One region of the Winogradskyella sp. 4-2091 genome, then DNA from elsewhere that is predicted to be linked to it. Evidence: riboswitches for the same ligand, from Rfam matches in the RefSeq annotation. Region 1 holds a riboswitch; the other holds the start of a gene.
What was found. Region 1 has a riboswitch for S-adenosylmethionine ahead of ACJBCC_RS02750 (trans-sulfuration enzyme family protein). Riboswitches for the same ligand answer to the same signal wherever they lie in the genome.

Region 1 (10,828 bases):
ACACATTGCAATTATAACCCATCAAAAAACATCGCACTTGCAAAATGCATTATTTAATAATGTTCTTGGATTAAAACCAGGAACTTTAGGTGCAGATATTCTAAATGATGGTTTAGAGCAATTGACTAAATTATATCCTCACGTCAACCAAATTCATAAAGAAAAAGTACTGTCGGTAACTAAGCAAGATGAGCACTTTATTATTGAAACTAATAGAAATAGTTACACTTCTACCATTGTAGTTGTTGCTGTAGGATATACCAGCTTAATGCATATTGATGGTTTAAAACCTTATATAGAACCACATCCTAGAGCTGTATTAGAAAAAGATAGAATCTGGTTAAAAAACACAGACCATCGTATTGATAAAAACTTATATGTTGCTGGTACGTTAGCAGGTTGGCGTAGTCAATTTGCTATAGCTAGCGGAAGTGGAGCGCATGTTGCTACTGATATATTAACACTATGGAATAACGGTAAGCATACTAAAGTGCACGATAAAATATAGGATTTAATCTTGTGTGCTATCTGGATATTCTGTACTAAGTAAAATAACTTCTTGTACCATAATATCTTCCTTATTAATTATTTCTTCAAAAGCATTATCATCAAATAATTGTCGTGCTAATGTCGCCTTTATTATGCGTCTTATTTCGTCGTTATAAGCTACAAAAGTGATATTTGTTCGTTCTCTTTCGTTGACATACTCCTCAAATCTTACAACAATATCGTCACTCACTTCAAAATTATTAATAAAGTCATATTTAGAAACATCTTCATATAAAGCTCTAGCCTTATCTAGTTCTTCAAATACAAAATAACCAAAATGTCCTCGTCTTCTCAGGTAATTAATGGTTTCATTATCAAATAAACGGTCTACAGGTACAAATACGTCTGGTATGATGCCTCCTCCTCCATAAACTACTTTTCCTTTAGGTGTTGTAAATTTCAACGAATCGTCAACCTCAATACTTTCTTCTTCTGCTAATTCACCTGTTCTTAAACGCTTGTAATATTCGTTATAATAATCTTCATTTCCACCGTTTACATAAGGTCTTTGTATAGAGCGACCAGTTGGTGTATAATATCTAGAAACCGTTAATCTAACTGCACTTCCATCACCTAAAGACATTTCGCGCTGTACTAATCCTTTTCCATAAGAACGTCTTCCCACTATTGTTCCCTTATCGTTATCTTGAAGTGCGCCTGCAATTACCTCACTCGCAGATGCCGAATTCTCATTAATAAGAATAAAGATTTCACCGTCTTCAAAATCGCCTCGCCTTGTAGCATACGTACGTTCCTCTCTTCCCTTTTTATCTCTAGTAAACAATATCAATTTATCATCTTCTAAAAATTCGTCTGCAATTTGCTCTGCAATTCCTAAAAAACCACCAGGATTATCTCTAAGGTCTAAAGTTAATTTAGTTGCACCTAAATCTTTAAGTTCTTCTAAGGCATCTTTAAATTCTGTAAATGTAGTTTCTGCAAAACGATTCATTTTAATATACCCTAAGTCGTCAGTAAGCATATAAGCTGCATCTATACTTTTAATTGGTATTTCTTTTCGTTTTATTTCAAACTCAAGCAAATCGTCTTCGCCCTTTCTATAAACCGTTAAGTTCACATAGGTGTTTTTTTTGCCTCTTAGCTTTTCACCAATTAAATCGTAATCAAATTTTTCACCATAAATAGTGTCTCCATTAGCGTACAGAATACGATCGCCACTCATAATACCAGCGCGTTCACTCGGACCTCCTTCCGTAGGTTTTATGACGGCAATGGTATCTTTATACGGATAAAAATTAATTCCTATACCTACAAAATTACCTTTCATATTTTCGGTAATTCGTTCTAAATCTTCTTTAGGTATGTATGATGAATGTGGATCTAAATTGTTCAATATGCCATTCACTGTAACATCAACAATACTATCTGTATTTACCTCTTCTACGTATTCGTAATCTATATAATCAATTAATCTGTTGAGTTTATCTTTTTTGCTATTTGTTGAAAAAAGATTATCTGAAGTATCTGTAAAATTTAATCTTCCACCAATAATAACACCAGCTGCAATAGCAACACCAATAATTAGTGGTATGTATTTGTTTTTTGTAGCCATATTTCCCCTATGATTGGGAATCTTCTTTTAAATCTTCAATAAATTCTAATTCAATGCCCGCTTTTTCAAGAAACTTAATCCCAGAATCATCCTTATAACCTTGATGGTAAACTACTCTTACAATACCTGCTTGATGAATTAATTTACTACATTCTTTACAAGGCGATAATGTAATGTATAACGTAGCTCCTTGACAAGATTGTGTGGACGAAGCTACTTTAAGAATAGCGTTAGCTTCAGCATGTAATACATACCATTTTGTGTATCCTTCGTCGTCTTCGCAATAATTTTCAAAACCTGTTGGTGTACCATTGTAACCATCAGAAATTATCATTCTATCTTTTACAATAAGCGCGCCAACTTGTTTGCGTTTACAATGAGATAATTTTCCCCATTCTTTAGCAATGCGTAAATAAGCTTTATCGTAACGTAATTGTTTAGTGTCTGGCATTAAAAATATTCTTAAAAAAGTACACTTGTAAGGAACGAATATAAACGCTTAGTATTTTATAACCAATTTACTCTCCTTAAATTTTAACCAAACTTTAAGTATTACTGAATAATTCGCTACCAATTATCATAGGAATCACTAAACCTGCCACTACTGAAGAAAGCACCAAAACCCAATCGCGTTTAGAGACTCTAAAGATGGTTTGGCATAAAAAACCTATAAATAAGACAATAAACACTATAATAACTTGGGCTAATTCAATACCAAGTGCAAACTCAACGAGGAGTTCTAATCTATTTTCACTTTTGCCAGAAAACATTTTAAACTCTCTTGCAAAGCCCAATCCATGTATAATACCAAAGAATAATGTTGTAAAAAATAATAAGCCTGCTTTGGTGGATTTTGATTTCTTTCCTGAAGTAAAAATGTTATAAATCGCAGCAGCCAATATGGTTACAGGTATTAAAAATTCAACTAATTTTCCGTTAACACCTACAATACCATAAGCCGCTAAAACTAAAGATAGTGTATGACCTAAAGTAAACATTGAAACAAGTAAAAGTACACGCTTCCAATCTTTAAAAAGGTAAGGTACTGCTAATACCATTAAAAAAAGTACATGGTCGTAACCATTGATATCTAAAACATGGTTCATGCCATATTGAACATTAAACCAAAAATTATCTAACATAATTAATTCTTTGGGATTCCTCAAAGTTACAATTAAAACATAATATGATTTTGTTAAATAAAGTGAATATAATTTGCTTTTTGTCGTTTTCTTTCGGAATATTGTACTTCACAAAGTTCAAATAACTTATTGAGATGTTATCCAGAAAGGCAGAGGGATTAGACCCATTGAAGCCTTAGCAACCCTTAAACTTATTAAGAAGGTGCTAAATTCTACGTAATTAACGATTCATTTATCGTTTAATTGGATAGATAACCAAGCCTAATTACCTCATCATGGTAATTTAATTTCTTATAACATTTTTTTATTTACACGTCTTCATAAAGACGATTTGATTTTGAATTATTTAGTAAAAAATAAAATGAGTTCAAAACACATAGAAACAGAAGCCATAAGAACCCAAATTGAGCGTTCACAATATTTAGAACATTCTAGCCCATTGTATTTAACATCGAGCTACGTTTTTGAAGATGCTGAAGATATGCGCGCATCATTTGCAGACGAAAAAGAACGCAACATATACAGTCGTTACTCTAACCCAAACTCTTCAGAATTTGTAGAAAAAGTTTGTAAAATGGAAGGCGCAGAACGTGGTTATGCATTTGCTTCTGGTATGTCTGCAGTGTTTTCTACTTTTGGAGCTTTGTTAGATTCCGATGATCATATTATTTCATCTCGAAGCATATTTGGTTCTACACAAACCTTATTCAATAACATTTTACCAAAGTGGAAGATTTCAACTAGCTATTTTAAAATTGATGAATTAGATGATATCGAAAGCCTAATTCAACCGAATACCAGAGTCATTTATGCTGAGAGTCCTACAAATCCTGCAGTAGATATTTTAGATTTAGAACGTTTAGGCAACATTGCAAAAAAACACAACCTTTTATTTATTATTGATAATTGTTTTGCAACGCCTTATTTGCAACAACCTATAAAGTTCGGTGCAGATTTGGTAATCCATTCTGCTACAAAATTAATGGATGGACAAGGCAGAGTTTTAGGAGGAGTAACCGTTGGAAGTGCAGAATTAATTCAAAAAATATATTTATTCGCTAGAATCAGCGGACCAGCATTATCACCTTTTAATTCATGGCTGTTATCTAAAAGTTTAGAAACCTTACCTGTTAGAGTCGATAGACATTGTGATAATGCTCTTAAAGTGGCAACGTTTTTAGAAAGTCATGATAACGTGAAACTGGTAAAATATCCATTTCTAAAATCACATCCACAATATGAATTGGCAAAAAAACAAATGAAATTAGGTGGAAGCATAGTGGCCTTTGAAATTAAAGGCGGCATTGAAGCCGGAAGACAATTTCTAAATTCTATTAAGCTATTATCGCTTTCTGCAAATTTAGGAGATACAAGAACTATAGTGACACATCCTGCATCAACAACACATGCTAAAATACCAGAAGATATCCGTTTAGAAACAGGAATCACAGCTGGCTTAATTAGAATTTCAGTTGGCTTAGAACATCCTGAAGACATTATTAACGATTTAAAACAAGCATTAAACTAATGGCAAATATTAAAGACGAATTACAAAAGCGAATCTTAGTTCTCGATGGTGCCATGGGAACAATGCTTCAGCAATATAGCTTCTCTGAAGTAGATTTTAGAGGCGAACGCTTTAAAGATTACCCATCGCCTTTGCAAGGGAACAATGATTTATTATCCATAACGCAACCCGAAGCTATAGCAACAATTCATGCTAAATATTTTGAAGCTGGAGCTGATATCGTTGAAACCAATACCTTCTCTGGGACTACCATTGCCATGGCTGATTACGACATGGAAGATTTAGTGTATGAGTTGAATTTTGAATCTGCTAAAATCGCGAGAGAAGTTGCTGATAAATTCACAAAAGAGAATCCTGAAAAACCACGTTTTGTAGCTGGAAGTATTGGACCAACAAACCGAACAGCAAGTTTATCACCAGACGTTAACCGACCAGAATATAGAGCTATAACCTTTAACGAATTACGCGTTGCTTACAAACAACAAGTAGAAGCTCTAATTGATGGCGGTGTTGATATGCTTTTGGTTGAAACTATTTTTGATACGCTTAATGCTAAAGCTGCTTTATTTGCGATTGAAGAAGTCAAAGAGGAACGTCATATTGATATTCCAATTATGGTTTCTGGGACGATTACTGATGCTTCTGGTAGAACCTTATCTGGGCAAACCGTTGAGGCATTTTTAACCTCAGTATCTCATATTCCGCTATTAAGTGTGGGCTTTAATTGTGCACTTGGCGCGCAACAATTAAAGCCATATTTACAACGCTTATCAGACGAAACTGAGTTTTTCACTTCAGCACATCCCAACGCAGGTTTACCAAACGCTTTTGGAGAATATGATGAAACACCAGAACAAATGCAAAGCTATATTGAAGACTACTTAAAAGATAATCTTATCAATATCATTGGCGGCTGCTGTGGCACTAGTCCTGAGCATATAAAAGCGATTGCTGATGTAGCTCAGAAATATAAACCGAGAAAACTTGTCATTCCTGCATAAGCAGGAATCCACTTTGAAAAGACTCACATGACTCAAAATAAAAAATACCTAACACTTTCTGGTCTTGAACCTCTGGTTGTGACGCCAGAATCAAACTTCATTAATGTAGGTGAACGTACCAACGTCACTGGTTCGCGTAAATTTCTTCGACTAATAAAAGAAGAAAAATACGACGAAGCCTTAGAAGTTGCACGAGACCAAGTAGATGGAGGCGCACAAATTCTAGATGTAAACATGGATGAAGGGATGTTAGATGGTGTTTATGCCATGACAACCTTTTTAAATCTCATTGCATCAGAACCCGATATTTCTCGAATTCCGTTGATGATTGACAGTTCTAAATGGGAAATTATAGAAGCTGGCTTGCAAGTGGCGCAAGGTAAATGTGTCGTTAATTCTATCAGTTTAAAAGAAGGCGAAACGCTATTTAAGCATCACGCTAAACTGATAAAACGTTATGGCGCTGCTGTTGTGGTTATGGCTTTTGATGAAGATGGCCAAGCTGATAATTACCAGAGACGTATTGAAATTTGTAAACGTTCGTATCACATTTTAGTCAACGAACTAAAATTTCCTGCTCAGGACATCATTTTTGACCCAAATATTTTTCCGGTTGCTACAGGTATGGACGAGCATCGCAGAAATGCGCTCGACTTTTTTGAAGCTACCAAATGGATTCGTGAAAACTTACCACATGCCAACGTTTCTGGAGGTGTGAGTAATGTATCTTTTTCATTCAGAGGAAATAATGTGGTACGCGAAGCGATGCATTCCGCATTTTTATATCACGCAATTAAAAACGGCATGAACTTAGGGATTGTAAACCCAACGATGCTTGAAGTTTATGATGAAATTGATAAAGATTTATTAGAACGCGTAGAAGATGTTCTCTTTGATAGACGCGATGATGCTACTGAGCGTTTATTAGATTTTGCCGAATCTGTAAAAGGTCAGAAAAAAGAGCAAGACCATAAAGTACAAGAATGGAGAAGCGACCCTTTACAAGATAGAATTACACACGCTTTAGTAAAAGGAATTGATGCTTTTATTTTGGAAGATGTAGAAGAAGCACGTTTAGCTTCAAAGAAACCTATTGAAGTCATCGAAGGGCATTTAATGATTGGTATGAATGTGGTTGGCGATTTATTTGGAAGTGGTAAAATGTTCTTACCGCAAGTGGTAAAATCGGCAAGAGTAATGAAAAAAGCCGTGGCTTATTTGCAACCTTTTATTGAAGCTGAAAAAGATGGTAAACAAGAATTCGCAGGTAAAATACTAATGGCAACCGTAAAAGGCGATGTGCATGATATTGGAAAGAATATCGTGAGCGTAGTTTTAGGTTGTAATAATTATGAAATTATTGATCTTGGCGTGATGGTGCCACCAGAAAAAATTATTGAAACAGCTATAAAAGAAAACGTGGATATCATTGGGTTGAGTGGTTTAATTACACCTTCGCTTGATGAAATGGTTTATGTGTCTAAATCACTAGAGAAACAGAATGTAAAAATCCCATTAATTATTGGTGGCGCAACAACCTCTAGAGCACATTCCGCTGTGAAAATCGCACCACATTACAACAATACTGTGGTTCATATTAATGATGCATCAAGAGCGGTAACCGTTGTTGGAGATTTACTTAAGGAAGACAGTAAAATCTATAAAAATCAAATTAGAGAAGAGTATGATGCCTTCCGAGAGCAATTCTTAAAACGTACCAAGAAAAAGGATTATTTAACGATTGCTGATGCTCGTAAAAACAAATTCAAAATTGATTGGAATACTTCTGAAATTGTAAAACCTGAACAATTAGGGATTCAAATTATAGAAGATTTCGATATTAATAAACTTGAAGAGTTTATTGATTGGTCACCACTTTTTAGAAGTTGGGATTTACATGGTAAATATCCAGCCATTCTAACAGATGATATCGTTGGGGAACAAGCCACAGAATTATTCGCAGATGCACAAGTGTTATTGAAACGTATTTTTGATGAAAAACTGCTTAAAGCCAAAGCAATTTTTGGGCTTTTTGAAGCCAATACTGTAAATGATGATGATATTGAGATTTCATCTGTCAGTTCGAGCGCAGTCGAGAACAAAGAACAAACCTATAAATTCTTAACCCTTCGTCAACAATCCAAAAAATCAGAAGGCAAACCCAATATTGCTCTAGCTGATTTTATTGCACCAAAAACAACCAACAAACAAGATTATATGGGCTGTTTTTGTGTCTCTACAGGTTTTGGAACCGCAGAATTAGCAGCACAATTTGAAGCAGAACACGATGATTATAATTCCATTATGATAAAAGCTTTAGCGGATAGATTAGCCGAAGCCTTTGCCGAATATTTACACAAGGAAGTAAGAATAAAACATTGGAATTATGCCAACAACGAAAACCTTTCTAACGATGAATTAATTAAAGAAAGCTATAAAGGTATTCGCCCAGCACCAGGTTATCCTGCTTGTCCAGACCATTTAGAAAAGAAAACCATTTGGGATATTCTAAAAGTTGAAGAAAACATTGGCGTAAAACTTACAGAGAGTTTAGCCATGTGGCCAGCGGCAAGTGTTAGTGGTTACTATTTTGGTAATCCTGAAGCTCGATATTTTGGTTTAGGAAAAATTAAAGAAGACCAAATTGAAGATTATAGTAAACGCAGAGAGATCTCGAATGAAGAGGCAACAAAATGGTTGAGTCCTAATATTGCGGATTAACTGTCATTCCTGTGAAAACAGGAATCTACCGATAAATATATTATTAATTAAAAAGATTCCCACTTTCGTGGGAAGTAAACATGAAAGTAACAGACCACATAAAAAATGCTAACGGAAAAACCTTATTTTCTTTTGAAATAATTCCACCTAGAAAAGGAAATAGCATACAACAACTCTATAATAACATTGATCCATTAATGGAATTCAATCCACCTTTTATAGATGTGACAACTTCGAGAGAAGAATACCTTTATATTGAAAAACAAGGGCTTTTAGATCGTAAAATTACGCGTATGCGTCCAGGAACTGTTGGTATTTGTGCAGCAATAAAACACAAGTACGATGTAGATACGGTTCCACATGTACTCTGTGGTGGCTTTACAAAAGAAGAAACAGAATACTTGTTGGTAGATTGCCATTATTTAGGCTTAAATAATGTAATGGCTTTACGAGGCGATGCTATGAAACATGAACAATATTTTAAAGCTTGCGATGGTGGTCATCAATTTGCAAAAGGCTTGGTTAGTCAGATTCAAAATCTTAATAAAGGTCAATATTTACACGATGTTCTTGAAGCCGATGATAAGTCTGATTTTTGTATTGGTGTTGCTGGTTACCCAGAAAAACATTTAGAAGCACCTTCATTAAAAACAGATTTAAAACGTCTTAAAGAAAAAGTAGATGCAGGAGCAGATTACGTAGTAACCCAAATGTTTTTTGACAATAAAAAATACTTCGAATTTGTAAAAGCTGCAAAAGCCGAAGGGATTAATGTTCCTATAATTCCAGGTATAAAACCTTTAGCTGTAAAACGCCATTTACAACTATTACCACAAGTGTTCAAAATTGATTTACCAGAAGATTTAATTGATGCTGTAGACGATTGTAAAACCAATCTAGACGTGAGACAAGTTGGCGTTGAATGGGCAATACAACAATCGAAAGAATTACAAGAAGCTGGTGTACCTGTGCTTCATTATTACTCTATGGGAAAAAGTGATAACGTAAAGGCTATTGCTTCGGAATTATTTTAATATTAGGCTTTTTTCTTAGTTACAACATTTAAGGTTAAACCTGTAACTATTAATAATACGCCTACAATACTCCAGATGGTGTACACTTCTTTAAACCAAATGAGTCCTATAATTATTGTGAAGATCACTTCGAGATATTTTAAAGGTGCTACTTGGTTTGTTTCTCCAGCTTGTAAAGCTTTGGTCATGTACAACTGTGCAAAATAGCCAAAAACGCCAAGACTCATTAGAATAAGCCATTCTTTACCTACAGGCGTTATCCAATTATTAATTGATAATAAGCCACCAATTACTGCAGAGATTATCATAAAATAATTCACGATTACCACAGGATGATCTGCATTACCTATTTTACGAATAAAGATGTAAACAAATCCCGCAAATAAAGCTGAAGTTAACGCTAATAATACACCAACAATTTCTATATCTGAATCATCAAAACCTTTTAAAATTAAAACACCTGCAAAAGCGATTGTAAAAAAGAGCCACTGAATAGGTTTAATCTTTTCTTTTAAAATAAATAACGCAAAAACAGTCGCAAAAATTGGAGCTATATATCGTAGGGAAACTGCTGTTCCCATTGCGATGTATTTTATAGACATAAAAAACAAGGTCATAGAAATGAGCCCAACAAGGCTCCGCATAATCATTAAACCTCTTTTATTTCCTAGTAATGAAATCTTATTTTTCAGCAAGAAAGGAATTGTAAAAAACAAAGAGCCTAACGCTCTAAAAAATACAATTTGATATACGCTAAAATCTTTCAGTGATTTTACAAATACATTTAATAATGTAAATGCGAGTGCACTTATTACCATGTATTGAATTGCTTTTTTCAGAATATAAATTTTTGAGGATTATGATTAATTTCTTAGAGACAACAATTTAAATAAAAAAAGGTAACTCAATTAATTAAGTTACCTTTTTTAAAAAATCAAAAATTCTAATTACTCAATTACAATTCGTTTAGTCACTGATTTAGAACCAGCGTTAACTTTTAATAAATATACACCAGAAGCCATCTCTGAAACATTTATTGAATCATTTACTAAACTTGAAGTCGAAAGTACTTTTGAACCAAGAATATTATATAATTCAACAGAATCAATTTGAGTTTGATCTCCTGATTTAATTGTTAAGTTTGATGTTGCAGGATTAGGATATACCTTTAAGCTAGAAGAAAAGAAATCTTGTGTTGAAAGTGCAGTTGTATTCACTAATTGCAAGTTGTCCATTCTAACTTCAGAATCTCCATTCATCCAACCTTTATCTTTACTAGA
Region 2 (10,828 bases), on a different contig from region 1:
CTGCTTTGTAACTTCTGGCCCAATACCGTCTCCTGGTAAAACTGCTATATTTAATTTCATTAAATCTTCTTTTATATCCGAAATTTCGGGAAACTTATTCTGATTTTTTTACTGTTCTAATTTACACACTTTGTTTTTCAAAAGCTTCAATTTCTGTTTTTTTACTTAATAAATAATCAATATCATCATAACCATTGATTAAGCATGTTTTTTTATAAGCATCTATTTCAAAATCTTCAGATAAATCGGATTCATTGACTGAAATAGTTTGATTTTCTAGATTAACCGTTAAAACCGTCTGTGGGTTTGACTCAATTTGTTGCAATAAGTCACTCAAAAAGGCTTTAGAAACTTGTATTGGTAAGAGCCCATTATTTAAAGCATTACCTTTAAAAATATCTGCAAAGAAACTAGATACTACAACTTTAAACCCATAATCTGTAATAGCCCAAGCAGCATGCTCCCTACTCGATCCGCATCCAAAATTATCTCCAGCCACTAAAATACTGCCAGAATATTTGGAATCATTTAATACAAAACCGGCATTTACAGTTCCATCTTTATGGTATCTCCAATCTCTAAATACATTATCACCAAATCCTTTTCTATCGGTTGCTTTTAAGAAACGTGCAGGTATTATCTGGTCTGTATCTACATTCTCAATATTTAATGGAATGGCTTTAGACTGCAATGTTATAAATTTTTCCATTAATTTAATTGTTTTGAAATGTCAATAATCTTACCCTCTACAGCAGTTGCTGCTGCAACTAGCGGACTAGCTAAAATAGTTCTTGAACCTTGCCCTTGTCGTCCTTCAAAATTTCTATTAGACGTTGAGACACAATATTCTCCTTGTGGAATTTTATCGTCATTCATTGCCAAACATGCTGAACATCCTGGTTGACGTAACTCAAAACCTGCTTCTTCAAATACTGTTTTTAATCCTTCTTCTATTATCTGAGCTTCAACTTGTTTACTACCTGGAACTAACCAAGCCGTAACATTATCCGCTTTTTTCTTACCTTTTATATAATTTGCTGCAACTCTAAAATCTTCTATCCTAGAATTAGTACAACTCCCTATAAATACATAGTTTATAGGCTTATTGATTAGACTTTCACCAGCTTCAAAATCCATGTAAGCCAATGACTTTTTAAATGACGGGTTTTCATCGACAGGAATATTTTCAGAAATTTTAATTCCCATTCCTGGATTTGTTCCATAAGTAATCATTGGTTCTATATCTTCAGCATTAAAACTGTATTCCAAATCAAACTTAGCACCATCATCTGTTGGCAAAGTTTTCCAATAAGCAACTTTCTTTTCAAAATCTTCTCCTTCTGGAGCGAATTTTCGTCCTTTCACGTAATCAAAAGTAGTTTGATCTGGTGCTATCATTCCACCACGCGCTCCCATTTCAATACTCATATTACAGACAGTCATACGACCTTCCATACTCATCTCTTCAAAAACATTTCCTGCATATTCACAAAAATAACCTGTACCAGAATTTGTTCCTAATTTTGAAATAATAAAAAGAATGACATCTTTTGGTAAGACGCCATTCTTTAATTTGCCATTTACCGATACTCTTAAACTCTTAGGCTTTTTAAGTAGCAAACACTGACTCGCAAAGACTTGCGCGACCTGGCTTGTTCCTATACCAAAAGCAATAGTACCAAAGGCACCATGTGTTGAAGTGTGACTATCTCCACAGACCATGGTCATGCCTGGTTGTGTCACGCCCAACTCTGGAGCCATTACATGGACAATTCCATTATATTGATGTCCTAACTCATATAATGTAATATCGTTTTTTTTACAATTTATAGACAACTGTTCTAGCTGTTGTCTAGATAAATCATCTTTTATGGGTTGATCTTGATTTAATGTTGGTGTATTATGATCTGCCGTAGCTACAATTTGATTTGGTCTATATACAGGAATTCCACGATCTTCTAATTCATTAAAAGCTTGCGGACTTGTAACCTCATGTATTAAGTGTTTATCAATATATAGAATTTGTGGACCGTTTTCTATAGAATCTACGACGTGTGCATCCCAAACTTTATCGAATAATGTTTTTTTTGACATTTAAGCTGAAATTATTTGTTGATAAACTTTACTTTTCTCAATGATTTGATGAATATCATTATCATTAATTTCTTTCTTTTTATCGGCAAAACTCAAAAAATCTGCGTACACTTCGTCTAACTGAAGTTTTGTTAATTCGTATCCTACATTTTTAGCTCTATATGCCAAAGCTGCTCTTCCACTTCTTGCTGTTAAAACAATTGCAGACTCTGTTACCCCAACATCTTTTGGGTCTATAATTTCGTAAGTTTCACGGTTTTTTATAACACCATCTTGGTGAATACCTGAGCTATGCGCAAATGCATTTGATCCTACAATCGCTTTATTTGGCTGCGTATATATTCCCATACTATCACTAACCAATTGGCTCATTCCATAAAGCATTGAGGTATTAATATTGGTATCTAAATTAAGGTAAGGATGTTGTTTTAACACCATAACAACTTCTTCTAAAGCTGTATTACCAGCACGTTCTCCTATTCCATTGATTGTACACTCAATCTGTCTCGCGCCATTAATAACCCCTTCTATAGAATTAGCCGTTGCTAAACCTAAGTCGTTATGACAATGACAAGATAATATGGCTTTTTCAATTCCTTTTACATTTTCTTTAAGGTATTTAATTTTTGCACCATATTCACTAGGCAAACAGTAACCTGTTGTGTCTGGAATATTTAGAACTGTTGCGCCAGCCTTTATTGCAGCTTCGCATACTCTAGCCAAATACTCATTATCTGTTCTACCTGCATCTTCAGCATAGAACTCAACATCCTCTACAAATGACTTTGCATATTTTACAGCCGCAAATGCACGCTCTAAAATATCTTCTTGTGTTGTCTTAAATTTATGAACTATATGAGAATCTGAAGTTCCAATACCTGTATGAATTCTAGGTTTAGCTGCGTATTTCAAAGCCTCTGCAGCAACCTTAATATCATTTTGAACAGATCTAGTTAAACCACAGACGGTCGCATTTTTTACGATTTTAGAAATCTCCTCTACAGATCTAAAATCTCCTGGACTCGAGACGGGAAAACCGGCTTCGATAATATCAACACCAAGCTCGTCTAATTGCTCTGCTATGACTAGTTTCTGCTCTGTGTTTAATTTACAACCAGGCACTTGCTCACCATCGCGTAGTGTTGTATCAAAGATTTGTATATTGTTATTTGACATATATCAAAATATATTTATAGTATTGTCTTACGAATTTATGTTTTGAATTTCATTAATTTGTATTATGATAAATTGATTTTACGATGTTCAAAAGCACTTAAGTACTTTAAAGCATTGAAAAACAGAACAATAAGCCTTTATTCTATTGATAACTAAAGACCAAAAAGATAATTTATTTTCACTTGTAAAATCCTTGACAAAGTCTGAGAAACGACAGTTTAAACTTTACGTAGGACGACTTGGTGTAAATTCTGATTCTAAATTCTTAAAACTATTTAACCTTTTAGATAAAGCTAAGACGTATAACGAAGCTTCAATCTTAAAAAGTGGCATTGTAAAAAAATCACAGTTAGCCAACGTAAAAGCGCATTTGTATAAGCAAATTTTAATTAGTTTAAAATTAAATCCATCACATCAAAACGTACGTTTACAAATTAGAGAGCAATTAGATTTTGCCTCAATATTATATCATAAGGGATTATATAAGCAGAGTCTAAAAATTTTGGATAAGGCCAAAGAATTAGCGATAGTAAATGAAGAAAAAAATTCAGCGTTTGAAATTGTAGAACTCGAAAAAATCATTGAAGCACAATACATTACTCGTAGTATAAATACACGTGCAGATGAATTAGCGGTACAAGCCAAAGAACTAAGTTCTCAAAATGTAATTGCCAGTAAATTATCTAACTTATCACTCCAACTTTATAGTATTATTTTAAAAACAGGCTATGTTAAAAATGAAGAGGAAAGCCAAATGGTTACTCAATATTTTAACGATAGGCTTCCAAATATTAAGGGTAAAAAAATTGGGTTTAGAGAAAAATTATGGCTCTATAAAGCCTATTTATGGTATAGTTTTTTATTACAAGATTTTTTAAATTGTTATAAATATGCCTCTAAATGGGTTGATTTATTTCATCAAAATCCTAGTATGATAAATCACAATCCTGTTTTTTACTTAAAAGGCAACAATTATCTACTAGAATCTCTATTTTTTATCGGTAACAAACCAAAATTTATAAAAAAATTAGATCAATTTAAAAGCGTAGTTGATGATACAAAATTTAATAAAGATGAGAATGTTTCTACATTAATATTTTTATATACTAATTTTCACACTATCAACCAACATTTCATAGATGGTAGCTTTGAAGAAGGTCTTAATTTAATTCCTGAAATTGAAAATGATCTTATAACTTATAAAGACAGAACAGATCCGCATCACAAAATGATTTTCTATTACAAGTTTGCGAGTATGCACTTTGGAGCTGGCAACAATAAAACGTGTATTAAATACTTAGACAAAATTATTTCGAACAAAACACTGTCCATGCGCGAGGATTTGCTTTGTTTTTCAAGAGTATTAAATTTAGTCGCTCATTATGAAGCTGGTTTAGACTATCATTTAGAAACCTTATTGAGAAGCACCTATAAATTCTTAATAAAAATGAATGAACTACATGAAGTACAAAAAGAAATGATAAAGTTTATTAGAGGCCTACAAGATATTTACCCTCATGATCTTAAAAATGCTTTTAAAGAATTACACAAAACCCTCAAAACCTTTGAAGACCATCCCTTTGAACGCAGAGCATTCTTGTATTTAGACATTATTTCGTGGTTAGAAAGTAAAATTAATAACAAGCCTGTAAGTGAAATAATAAACGCTAAATATTTATCAAAATACCCATCATAATTACCTGAATCTCATAAAAAAAATATAAAAAGTGCAAATAAATTTGGAATTCTAAGTTTTGTATTGCAATATTTGTGCTCACAAAGTTCAAACACTTACTGAAATGTTATCAAGAAAGGTGGAGGGAAAGACCCATTGAAGCCTTAGCAACCCATAGACTTACTATGAAGGTGCTAAATTCTACTTGAAAGTGCAAGTCATTTTTTGCAAATTCGGATAGATAACTAAAGCCTAATTACTCATTTGTAATTAGCATTTTCTTTATAACATTTTTCTAGTATTGACGCAGCAAATTGCGTTACCAAATCATGGAATAATTATTTCTTTTTTTGGTTTGACTTAATTATTTATTATCTCAAAAAACAAGAAAAATGAGCACACAAAAATTTGCAACACAAGCGTTGCACGCAGGTCACGACACTAAACAAACTGGAGGAACTAGAGCTGTTCCTATTTATCAATCTACAGCATATGTCTTCGATGACTCAGATGATGCTGCCGGACGATTCAATTTATCTGTACCAGGATTTATTTACACAAGGTTAAATAACCCAACAAACGATATTTTAGAACAACGATTAGCGGCTTTAGAAGGTGGAATTGCAGCTGTAGCAACAGCATCTGGTACTGCAGCAATTTCAACAACACTTTTAACGTTATTAAAAGCTGGAGATCATATTGTTGCATCTAGCAGTTTATACGGAGGAACTTATAATTTACTTAGTGTAACATTACCAAGACACGGAATTACAACGACATTTGTAGATCCATCAGACCCTGAAAATTTTGCTAAAGCAGTACAAGAAAATACAAGAACAATTTTTGTAGAATCTTTAGGAAACCCTAAACTAGATGTATTAGATATAGAAGCTATTTCTAAAGCAGCAAAAGCACATAAAGTACCATTAATTGTAGATAATACAGTAGCTACACCATACTTACTAAACCCAATTGAGCATGGCGCTAATATTGTTATTCATTCACTAACTAAATATATCAACGGAAACGGTACATCATTAGGAGGTGTGGTTATTGATGCTGGTACTTTTGATTGGACTAACGGAAAATTCCCAGAATTCACCGAGCCTTCTGCTGGTTATCATGGATTAGTTTATAGTGAGGTTATTGGAGCAGCTGCATTTATTGCCAAAATTAGAATTGAAGGCTTACGTGATTATGGCGGAGCATTAAGCCCATTTAATGCATTTCAAATAATTCAAGGTTTAGAAACTTTAGAATTACGTATAAAAAAGCATAGCGAAAATGCGTTAGAGTTAGCAAAATGGCTACAAGAACAACCAGAAGTCACATGGGTAAATTATCCAGGATTGGAATCTAGCAAATACAATACACTTGCCAAAAAATACTTACCAAATGGACAGAGTGGAATCGTAACATTTGGTGCAGATGGTGGCTATGATGCTGCAAAGACAATAGCAGATACCACTAAGTTGTTTTCATTATTAGCGAATATTGGTGATACAAAATCATTAATTATTCATCCAGCGAGTACAACGCACCAGCAATTAAGTGATGACGCTCAAGAAACCACTGGTGTAACAAAAGATTTAATTCGTTTGTCTGTAGGTATAGAAAATATTGAAGACTTAAAAGCTGATTTAAAAGAGGCCTTTTCTGCAGTAAAAAAGAAACAAGCTATCTAAAAAATTTAGCCTAAAACTATATGAAACAGATGTCTTAATTTTAAGGCATCTGTTTAACTATTAAAAAGATTTCTTCAGACGTAAGAAACAGTATGAAAGAATTACAATACATATCAATCCCTAATTTTGTCACCAATTCTGGTAAGATTCATTCTATTAATTTATCATACCAAACTTTTGGTATGGCATTACATTCTGCGCCAATTATACTAGTAAATCATGCACTCACTGGGAACTCTAATGTCATTGGAGAAGATGGTTGGTGGAACGATTTAATTGGAGAGAACAAATGTATTAGCACTAATTCTTATACTATTATAGCATTTAATATTCCTGGAAATGGATATGATAATAAATCTGAAAATCTAATTGAAAATTACAAAGATTTTACTGCTAAGGATATCGCCAAACTTTTCTCTTTAGCCTTAGAAAAATTAAAAATAGAACAACTGTTTGCCGTAATAGGCGGATCAGTTGGTGGTGGATTGGCATGGGAACTAGCTATTATTAAACCCAAATTAATTCAACATTTAATACCTATAGCTACAGATTGGAAATCTACAGATTGGATCATTGCAAACTGCCATATACAAGATGCAATTTTAAACAACTCCAATCAACCTTTGGCAGATGCCAGAATGCATGCAATGACCTTATATCGCACACCAGATTCGTTAACTCAAAAATTTGGACGAACTAAGAAATCAGATACTTTATTCAATATAGAATCTTGGCTTAATTATCATGGTGATAATCTAAACAAACGTTTTAATTTATCTGCCTACAAAACGATGAACCAAGTATTAAAGACGATTGATATCTCTAGTGGAAATGAGAACTTCGTTGAAGTGGCATCTACGATTTCATCAGACATTCACATTATTACAATAAATTCTGATTTATTCTTTAAAGCTGAAGAAAACTGGAACACCTATGTGAACTTAAAAAGTAAAAAAGAGAATGTTTACATTCATGAAATAAAATCTATTCATGGGCATGATGCTTTTTTAATTGAATTCGATCAACTAGAGCGTTTTTTAAAACCAATATTTAAAGTTGATGCTAAGGTTTCTGACCTCAAAGAAAAAAATGTTGCATAAATATATTTTTCATTTTACTTCATAAGGGTTAATAACGGTTGCGTTAAGAGTAATAATTCTTAATTTACTAACTTATCTTAGCACCTTGAATAATCCTGAAAACACAGCATCTAATTCTCCAGTAAAACGAAAGTATCGTTGGTTACGCAGAACGCTACGCGTATTGCTTACCATTATTATCTTTTTGGTTTTCGTAATTTTATTTATTAAAAGTTCTTTTGGTCAAAACATTATTGTAAACAAAACAACGAACTATATTTCTAATAAAACAGGGACTAAGGTTGAGATCAAAAAGCTGTTTATCACTTTTGATGGTAATCTTCAACTCAACGGACTTTATCTTGAAGACAAAAAAGGAGATACGTTGGTCTATTCAAAATCGTTAGAAGCCAACATACCAATTTGGCAAATGATAAAAGGTGAAAGTATTGGAGTTGATGCCTTAAATTGGGACGGATTACGTGCAAATATTGTAAGACATGACTCAATAAATGGTTATAATTTTCAATTTCTAATTGATGCATTCGCAACTACAAATACTACAAGCGTCGCTAGCGATAAGGCTTCCACTCCACTCCAACTAGTCATTGGTAATTTAGACTTTAATAATATAGATATTGTTTTTAACGATGCTGTAGCTGGTATAGATTCTAGATTTAAGATTGGCCATTTAATTGCCAATATGAATACTACTAATGTTGAAGACATGATTTTTGATGCATCGACTATAGAAATAAACAACTCCAATATAAAGTTTATTCAAAAGCCTGTAGCCTTAGACACTACATCTTCAAATGTGCCTCTTCCTAAATTTACTTCAGAGCATATTGCTTTAAATAATGTCATAACCTATTACGAATCACAAGCAAACGGAATCATTGCTGATGTCAATATTTCGGAATTTTCAACCAAAGCACCAAATTTAAATTTAGCAGACAATAATTTTAAACTAGACTTAATTTCGCTGAAAAATTCAGAAATTAAAATAACCACTGAAGCACCAATTAAAAATACAGGAGAAGTAGACAAAACAACAAATAACTCAATTTTTATTTGGCCTCAGATTGAGTTGGACATTTCGGCAATAGATTTTGAAAAAAATAAAATCAGTTACAGTGCTGGCAATGCTAAAACAAAAGAAAATGTTCTTAATCCTAATGCTATATCGCTTACCCAATTAACGCTTCAAGCTAAAAACATCTTACTAAAAGATAAAAGTGCCAGCCTAAACTTAGAACAATTTAAGTTTTATGAAGCTTCAGGTTTAAATCTAAAACAATTGGCCGTTAGACTTAAAGCAAACGACCAAAGCTTAGAATTAAATGATTTAAACTTTCAATTAAATAACAATATAGTCAATGGATTTGCTTCATTAAGTTACGAGTCAGTGTCACAGTTAATAGACTCGCCAAATAAGACGAAAGTTAATCTTAATTTGCCAAGTTACCAAGTGTCATTATCAGACATATTTAAATTTCAACCAACGTTAAAGGACAATGCATATTTAAGTACGTTAAGCCAAAAAGAAATCAAAGGTCAACTAAAAGCGTCCGGCACTTTGGCCTCTATAGATTTAAATAAGGCTGAAGTTATTTGGGGAAAATCAACAAAAATAACTACTTCTGGCTCACTTCAAAACATAACAAATACGGATTCTTTATATTTTAATATTCCAAAATTTTCGTTGGTAACAACGCGAACAGATATTGCTAATTTTATAAGTGAAAAGGATTTAGGAATTAATGTTCCAAAAGCTATTGAATTAACTGGCACACTAAATGGTAGCATCACTAATATTGAAACCAAAACAGAACTCATCTCATCTCAAGGCAATATAACTATCGATGCTCGCTTAAAAAACGAAAATATTATTACATATAATGCAGACGTATCAATTGCAGATTACCACATTAATGAATTGTTAAATGATCCGCAATTTGGCACTTTAAGTTTAAACCTAAAATCCGAAGGACGAGGAAACGATATAAATACACTCAATGCTAATCTTGAGGCTACCATTTTAGAATTTCAGCTAAACAATTATGCCATAAAAAACTTAGATCTAAACGGTAAAATTAAAAATGGAACTGGGAATATCATATCCAAATACAAAGATGAAAATCTAAATATTGATTTAGATGCTTTAGTGGTTTTAGACTCAGTTAAACCAGAAGCTAACGTAAATTTAAATGTCATTGGTGCAGATTTACAAGCGCTTGGCTTAATGAAACGTAATATAAAAACTGCCATGCAAATTGAAGCAGATTTTAAAGGTAATGGCGAAAATTATGAAGCTAATGCAAGCATAGACAATGGTGTGGTAGTTTATGACAACAAAAGCTACTTACTTGGTAATGTAGACGCTTTTGCGTTTGTAGATAAGGATACAACATCCGTCACTGTAAGGAATAAAATAATAAATCTAGACTTACAATCTAACGCTAACCCTCAAGCCTTTAGTACAGCGATAAAAAGACATATTTTCAGTTATTTTTACAGAGATGAAGTAGTGTCTGATACCATTTCAAACTACGTAAACTTAAAACTAGAAGGAAAAATATCTGAATCGCCATTAACCAATGAAGTTTTTCTTGTAAACATCAAGGATTTGGACACTGTAAATCTAAGTGTAGATTTTAATGAAAAAGAACGAAAACTTGCAGCCAACATTACAGCTCCTCATATTAATTATAGTGGAAATACATTAGACAGTTTAGCCTTTTCAATGGACACTAATATAGATAATTTTAATTTCAATCTTGGGTTTAAAAATATATCTGCAGGACCATTAGATGTGCCCAAAACCATTATAAAAGGTAGACAATCTAATCATGAATTACATTTAGATTTTTTAGGCTTCCATAACGGAGAAAAACTAATGAATGTGAATACTAACTTATCAGGAAGCCGAGAGCGCTTAGTATTTTCTGTTGATCCAGATAGCTTAATTCTCAATAAGCAAAAATGGACTATTCCTCAAAACAATGAAGTTGTAATAACCGATAAAAATTTAGATTTCAACGCATTCAAAATCACTAAAGACAACCAATCTATAGAGCTTACGGACAAACTAAACAGTATTACAAAAGAACATATTG

Region 2: it holds a riboswitch for S-adenosylmethionine, as region 1 does, so the genes downstream of both, ACJBCC_RS05950 (O-acetylhomoserine aminocarboxypropyltransferase/cysteine synthase family protein) here and ACJBCC_RS02750 (trans-sulfuration enzyme family protein) in region 1, are expected to answer to the same signal.

What each region holds. Positions count from the first base shown of each region.
Region 1 is NZ_JBJKOD010000002.1:74,767-85,594, forward strand. Features, by position in the region: gene ACJBCC_RS02730 (FAD-dependent oxidoreductase) at 1-508, shown strand, start outside; gene ACJBCC_RS02735 (S41 family peptidase) at 512-2,122, opposite strand; gene ACJBCC_RS02740 (dCMP deaminase family protein) at 2,130-2,573, opposite strand; gene ACJBCC_RS02745 (HupE/UreJ family protein) at 2,668-3,264, opposite strand; SAM riboswitch class I at 3,399-3,522, shown strand; gene ACJBCC_RS02750 (trans-sulfuration enzyme family protein) at 3,626-4,792, shown strand; gene ACJBCC_RS02755 (homocysteine S-methyltransferase family protein) at 4,792-5,793, shown strand; gene metH (methionine synthase) at 5,821-8,514, shown strand; gene metF (methylenetetrahydrofolate reductase [NAD(P)H]) at 8,595-9,548, shown strand; gene ACJBCC_RS02770 (DMT family transporter) at 9,551-10,390, opposite strand; gene ACJBCC_RS02775 (T9SS type A sorting domain-containing protein) at 10,496-10,828, opposite strand, start outside.
Region 2 is NZ_JBJKOD010000003.1:311,353-322,180, reverse strand. Features, by position in the region: gene leuB (3-isopropylmalate dehydrogenase) at 1-60, opposite strand, end outside; gene leuD (3-isopropylmalate dehydratase small subunit) at 122-709, opposite strand; gene leuC (3-isopropylmalate dehydratase large subunit) at 709-2,094, opposite strand; gene ACJBCC_RS05960 (2-isopropylmalate synthase) at 2,095-3,270, opposite strand; gene ACJBCC_RS05955 (hypothetical protein) at 3,419-4,966, shown strand; SAM riboswitch class I at 5,070-5,193, shown strand; gene ACJBCC_RS05950 (O-acetylhomoserine aminocarboxypropyltransferase/cysteine synthase family protein) at 5,338-6,630, shown strand; gene ACJBCC_RS05945 (alpha/beta fold hydrolase) at 6,723-7,730, shown strand; gene ACJBCC_RS05940 (translocation/assembly module TamB domain-containing protein) at 7,816-10,828, shown strand, end outside.